2 regions of the Parashewanella sp. 2304DJ23-3 genome follow, and region 2 is predicted to be linked to the other one. Evidence: riboswitches for the same ligand, from Rfam matches in the RefSeq annotation. Region 2 holds a riboswitch; the other holds the start of a gene.
What was found. A riboswitch is a leader RNA that binds a small molecule or an ion and turns the genes downstream of it on or off. The one in region 2 is predicted to bind thiamine pyrophosphate.
Positions count from the first base shown of each region.

Region 1: it holds a riboswitch for thiamine pyrophosphate, as region 2 does, so the genes downstream of both, AC1EU2_RS00830 (TonB-dependent receptor) here and thiC (phosphomethylpyrimidine synthase ThiC) in region 2, are expected to answer to the same signal.

Region 1 covers NZ_JBWQOH010000001.1:180,024-183,458, reverse strand. Annotated here, with positions in the region: gene AC1EU2_RS00830 (TonB-dependent receptor) at 1-1,459, opposite strand, end outside; TPP riboswitch at 1,547-1,645, opposite strand; gene AC1EU2_RS00825 (DUF3360 family protein) at 1,763-3,289, opposite strand.
Region 2 covers NZ_JBWQOH010000003.1:159,992-163,426, forward strand. Annotated here, with positions in the region: gene AC1EU2_RS08740 (bifunctional hydroxymethylpyrimidine kinase/phosphomethylpyrimidine kinase) at 1-104, opposite strand, end outside; gene thiC (phosphomethylpyrimidine synthase ThiC) at 79-2,097, opposite strand; TPP riboswitch at 2,235-2,332, opposite strand; gene AC1EU2_RS08750 (hypothetical protein) at 2,453-3,435, opposite strand, start outside.

The DNA.
Region 1 (3,435 bases), on a different contig from region 2:
AGCCGCCAGCTTTATAGCCACGAGCTACACGTACGTAAGTACTGTGTTGGTTCGATAGCTTTTTACTTAACGCAACATGACCGCCCCACATGCTTTCAGATGGCTTAAATGTGTCGCCATTGGTATCTGAATATTCGCTATTACGGCGCTCAAATCTAAGACCTGTTGAAAGGTTGTACCCATGACCTAAATTAGAGTCTAACTGTGCAAATATGGCGTAATTGGTTGCGTTATATTTAGATTGCATCACCTCATCAGGCCATGTGTTATATTCTGAATAAAGATCGTTGTCTTCTTTCAATTTCATCGTATAAACACCCACAAGCCAATCAGTAGAATCAGCGAAGATGCGCCCGTTTTCATTTGAACTGAAACGGAATTCTTGAGAGATCGTACGACGGTCGCCTTTTTTATCCCAAAGATAATCGTATTCACAAGCTTCAGGTGCTTCTGCGCTTCCGCAGTTGCGACTTGCCCAGTAATCAGGGTTCGCCCAGTCACCATCATAAGCATGTTGATGATCAGTCGTTGCGTAAGACGTAATTGAGGTTAGATTAAACGAGTTAAACCCAGTGTAATTAAGTTTTAAACTTGAACCTGTGGTCTTTTGGTTATCAGTACCCGGTTGGTCAGTGTTTGTTTTAAACCCGTTATTGTCTAATGTCCACGCATCATAACCGTTGTCAAAATCTGCGTGCAATACTGTTAAGTCTGCGGTTAAATCATCTGTCGCTAACCAACGGAGCTTAATACGGCCTGTAAACTCATCACGCTTATTGGTATCACTGCGTCCAAGGTAAGTATTATCACGGAAGCCATCTTGGTCGTGCTGTTGAATCGTTGCACGATAAAGTAGCGTCTCAGACTTATTGATAGCACCTGTGCTATAACCACTGAAAGTACGTAAATTATCGTCACCAAATGACACTTCAGCACCGTGTTCAGTTTCTGCTTCAGGATCGTTACTCTTTAAGTAAATTAAGCCTGCAAGCGCATTGGCGCCGTAACGAGTACCTTGAGGCCCACGAAGTACTTCTACTTGCTGTAGATCATACATGCTAGAAACCATACCAAGACCGGAAAGATCGATATCATCAATCACATAGCCAACAGAAGAATTCGGCGCACCTTGATAATCTTCTTGTTCGCCAACACCACGAATTTGGAAATAACGTGGGCGAGAACTACCACCTGACCAGTTAAAGTTAGCAATTGAATTCAAGACATCTTCAAAATGCTGGTTACCTTCATCTTCAATTTGTTTTGCATCGATGATGGTGGCACTTGCGGGTAATGTGAGTAGCTCTTGATTACGGAAATCCGCAGTTACTTTAATGACTTCAATATCAGTATCATTATCTTGCGCAACAGCTTGCCCAGTAAAAGCAATAGCAATAGAAAGTGCAACAGGTGACAATTTGTGGGTAAGCTTGTGGCTTAACGATTTTTTGGAAAACATGGGACCTCAAAATTAACAATTTGAGATCCGGCTGAGTGCGATCAGTAATAAATTAATACATAAAACAACTCAACAGGGTGGCTGTTGAGATAAGTATTTTTCCATTCCTACGCCGGTATAAGCCGGATCAGGTTCTAAGGGTGTAATCTCAGTTTGAGAAAATCTCAAACACCCCTTGGTCGCACCAATTATAACTGAATGCTGTAAACTGTTAACAAAAATTAAAGCCAAAACATAAAAAATGGGAGAAAAACCTATATTTTCTCCCATTATCAATCATATCTGTGATGTTAAATTGTTCGATTAGATGATCGCTGGAATACCTTTAATCATGCCTACCGCAAGCATGGCCGCTAAACAGATAACGAATGCTAGGCCAGGAATGACGATTCTATCAACGAAAGATAGATTTTTTGGTCTTTCTTTGTCACCAATTAGACCGTTGTTGTCGAGGAACATAGTCAGTGCCCACGCTAACACAGGGTTAGAAACAAAAGCGGCAAAGATACAAATGCCGGCTGCTTGACTGCTGACACTGTCTTTAACCATTTGTAGACCTGCTTCTAGAAGAGGTAAAAATACACCCACTAATAGAGCGATCGACATTACTGGACGCCATACTGCCACATCCATTGGGTAACCTGAAATGGCAACCACAATACACATTAAACCGAGTAAAATAGCACCTGCTGGAATCGGGCGTTTAGCAATAGCGGCTGGGATCATATAAGTACCCCAAGATGAAGTGATGTTACCACCACCAACCGCAGTACCAACGATTTGACGTAAAGAGCACGTAGTCATTGTGTCATCAACGTCCATCAGTACTTTATCTGCACCTTTTGGATAGTTCAGCTCTTGGAAAATACGGTGTCCTAAGAAGTCTGGTGACCACATCGCAACCGCTAGAATGGCAAAAGGTAATGAGGCGATGAAGTGAGACAAGTTAGGTAAACCCAGTTGCCAACCCGTTTCAGTTGAACCCCACCAGTAAACAGGATTCAGGTTTGGTAGACCTGGAGCGGTAACAAATTCTAAATCAAGACCGGCACCTAGAGCGAAAGCTAGAATAATAGCAGTAATGCTACAAAGAGGAATCGCAAGCCAGCGTTTTTCTACTTTAGCTAAAAAGGCGTAAATCACCACATTAACCAACAGAATTACGAACGCTACATAAGAAAGTGAGTAATCCAAAGCATGCTTTACTTGTAAGCCAGCTGACCAATCAAATAAAGAGGTGATTTGGCTCTTAGCACCCATGAACCCAAGGTAAACCAGTAAACCGCCTGCGACACCACTGCTGGTTAAATTAACAAGCCGAGAGCCACCCTTTAGCCAACTGAGAATTAACCCAAAGACGCCAATTAAGATTGCTAATGCTAATGGATGTGCTCCAGCAAGGGCGATGGTACCAATGAGTGGGATCATTGGCCCATGATTACCCCCAAGATTGGCTCTTGGATTGATAAAACCAGAACTGACAACGCAGAAAAGTAATGCAGGGATAAGCATTTCAACGCGCATAACTTGGATGGCGAAATCTGCACCTAAATTAACGTTAGGCCATTTTTCGGTTAAGCCCGAAGCCCAAGCCGCCATAACGGCTGAGTACATTACAGTGATACCAATGGTACCCGCAATAGCAGGGACAAGATCTTCCCATTCAAAACGAAAATCACGACCAGGAAGGTTCAACCCCCAACGACGTGGTTTCATGATTTTTAATTCGTGCTCCAGATAATCATTTCTGGTTTCGAATTCTGAAGCAGGGCGGTGAAGCTCCTGATAACTTGCTTCTTCCGTATTATGGTTAGCAGTTTTTTCAGTCATTTGTTACTCCGAGAAGAACTTGTGATTCTACTCATCCTTAGAACGATAATGTACTTATCTAGATAACCTTGATGTAAGTAGCGTTTGGTATCTGTCGTACAGCTAAAATTAAAATTGGTAAGACCAATTTACCTGTTGGTAATATT
Region 2 (3,435 bases):
CCACCAGAGTCTGAAGCAGCAATGCTCCAGACAATCGGGCGATTAGAACAAGTACTAAGCTCTAAATCTTCAGGCATATCAAGCGCTCTCTTTCTTAGCGTCATCAACTACATGATAGATTTCTGAGCCTGTAGCTTTGAATTCGTTTGATTTTTGTGTCATTCCTTCGTTAATCTCTTTCGATAGCTTTTCATAATCCGTATGACTATTAATTTCTATGCCTTTAGCTTCTAATACAGCGGCATAATCACGGACATCCTGAGTAATCTTCATCGAACAGAATTTTGGACCGCACATTGAGCAGAAGTGTGCGACTTTGGCTGACTCCTGAGGCAAGCTGTCATCATGATATTCACGAGAGGTATAAGGATCTAAACCTAGATTAAACTGATCTTCCCATCTGAATTCAAAACGAGCTTTTGAAAGTGCATTATCACGAATTTGTGCGGCTGGATGACCTTTTGCAACATCAGCAGCGTGAGCCGCAATCTTATAAGCTATTAAACCTTGTTTTACATCTTCTTTATTTGGTAAACCTAAGTGTTCTTTAGGTGTCACATAACAAAGCATTGCGACACCAAACCAGCCAATCATTGCTGCACCAATACCAGATGTGAAATGGTCATAACCCGGTGCGATATCGGTTGTCTGTGGGCCTAATGTGTAGAATGGAGCCTCATCACAGATCTCAAGTTGCTTTTCTACGTTCTCTTTGATCATATGCATTGGAATATGACCGGGACCTTCAATCATGACTTGAACATCGTACTCCCACGCAACTTTAGTGAGCTCTCCGAGTGTTTCTAGTTCTGCAAATTGTGCTTCATCATTAGCGTCAGCAATTGAGCCGGGGCGCATACCGTCACCCAGAGATAGTGCTACGTCGTATTGTGCACAAATTTCACAAATTTCTTTGAAGTGCGTATATAAAAAGCTTTCTTTATGATGACTCAAACACCACTTCGCCATTATCGAACCACCCCGAGACACGATGCCCGTCACTCGCTTGGCTGTCATTGGAACATAACGAAGTAATACACCAGCGTGAATGGTGAAGTAATCGACACCTTGTTCTGCCTGTTCAATTAACGTGTCACGATACATTTCCCACGTTAAGTCTTCAGCTACACCGTTTACTTTTTCTAAAGCTTGATAGATAGGAACGGTTCCGATTGGTACGGGTGAGTTTCTGATCAGCCATTCACGAGTTTCATGGATATATCGACCTGTAGACAAATCCATTACGTTGTCAGCCCCCCAGCGAATAGACCAAACCAGTTTTTCAACTTCTTCTTCAATCGAAGAAGTAACAGCAGAGTTTCCGATATTAGCGTTAACTTTCACTAAAAAGTTACGCCCAATGATCATCGGCTCTGATTCTGGATGATTGATATTGTTAGGAATGATTGCACGGCCTCGTGCCACTTCTTCACGGACGAATTCTGGAGTAATTGCTTCACCAATTCTGGCACCGAAACTATTTCCTGGAGTACGTTTTGCAATTTCTGAATTCGCAAATTCGGCTCTCGCCATATTTTCACGAATTGAAATGTATTCCATCTCTGGAGTCACAATACCCTGTCTTGCATAATAGAGTTGAGTTACTCGTTTACCAGCTTTAGCTCTTCTAGGTTTTGGTAAAGCTTCAAAACGTAAATGATCTAAACCATCATCAATCAGTCTTTGTTGTGTGAAGTTTGAGCTCACATTATCAAGTTCTTCGGTATCCTCTCTTTCTAAAATCCAATTACGACGGTGTTTTGGCAGACCATCTCTCACATTAATTTCTGAATGTGGATCGGAATAAGGGCCTGTACAGTCATAAACATTTATTGGTGGGTTTGGTTCAGTAATAGGCTCATCTGCAGACCCTCCAAGGATGGTATCTGTTTGTGCAATTTTCCGCATACCAACCTGAATATCTTTTCGGCTTCCTTCAACGTACGTCTTTTCTGAGTTTGGAAACTGCTCTGGTTTCAAATGATAAATAAATTCACTTGCTTGATCACGGCGCTCTCTGCGAGTGATTTTTTTAGAATTACTGTTTTCAAAATGGCCTTCACTATGAAGGCTTTCGTTCCGTGTATTGGTGTGCATAAGCAATCTCACAATCTATTAAATTAAGAAGTTGCTTGTCTGACGCCCAGTGAGGATGATTAACTGAATGGGTAAAAGCTGGCATTAGTCCTTCTTCCGTCACAGAAGAATAGATCAATTTTATAGGTATTGAGATTCCAGATTTCACTTTTGTTTCCTTCGCAGGTCTTAACCCGACAGGTTCAACGGATCCCGTGTTAACGATCTCAGCCTAATGGCACTCCGACAAGTAAAAAACTTCACAGTAGTTGTGAAGCCTTTTTAGTATAGACATATTGAATTTTTTGACACAAGCCAAATTTAACGTACAAAGCAAGAAAACTTGATGACGTTCATAGAATTGAAAGCTAAATACTTATTTTCGGCTAGCTTTTGACCAGTCGTACATATTGTATATGTGCAATGAAGGGTCGTGCTTGTGTGGAGTACGGAGTAGTGATCTGAATGTTTGGTCAAAATCCGGTAAAATATTGGTCCTTATCCAAGCTTTAAACGCTGAATTAAATTTTACATCGGTGTAACAATTACAGCCTTTTTCTACTTCATTTTTCCATTTATGTGCTTTGATCGCTTTACGCAATTCACCCGTTTTGTCAGTGATATAACAAAAAGTCAGTGCAAGTGAATACAACTCACCAATTCGCACTAAATCGTAAGCACCTGTTTCTCTTCCCTCTTTCAACTTTAAAGTAAAATAGTTTGGGCATCCGCATTCGTTGTGCACATACTCACTATCAGGATGAATGGCATCAACCGTATCGATTAATTTAACAGGGGCTTCAAGGGAAGACACGACGAGGTTACCTGGGTGAATATCTCTCATGAGAACACCTTGAAAATATAGCTCCATCAAGTCCTTACATAGTCCTTCACATTGATGTAATTCAATGACTTTCCCTTGATGAATAATATCTCTCCTAACTTCCAGTCCTGAATGTTTCGCTAACGTTATACCCTCATTGATAATGATACTAGGTACAATATGAGCATAACGACTGACAGCACGAGCTGTTTTATGTGACGAAGTGATTCTATGAGTAGAAAAAGAGCCTTTATCTCTGCGTCTTTGAAGTTCAATAAAATGACCATCATTATTCGAAATATAGGAACTACCACCGCCTTTGGGTTTATCATCAGCACTGTATGCAACACACTCTGTAGTAAACCATTCTTTTCGTCTTCTCAATGGTGCAAATTGATGTTGAGGATCGAAATACCATGTATGACCGAATTCATCTTTGAGAGTTTGAAGCCCGAACTTATTTGAAATCAAAGTTCTTGTTATAGGTGGCGCTTCAGGTACATCACCAAAAAGCGTTTCATAAAAACTAGTAAAAT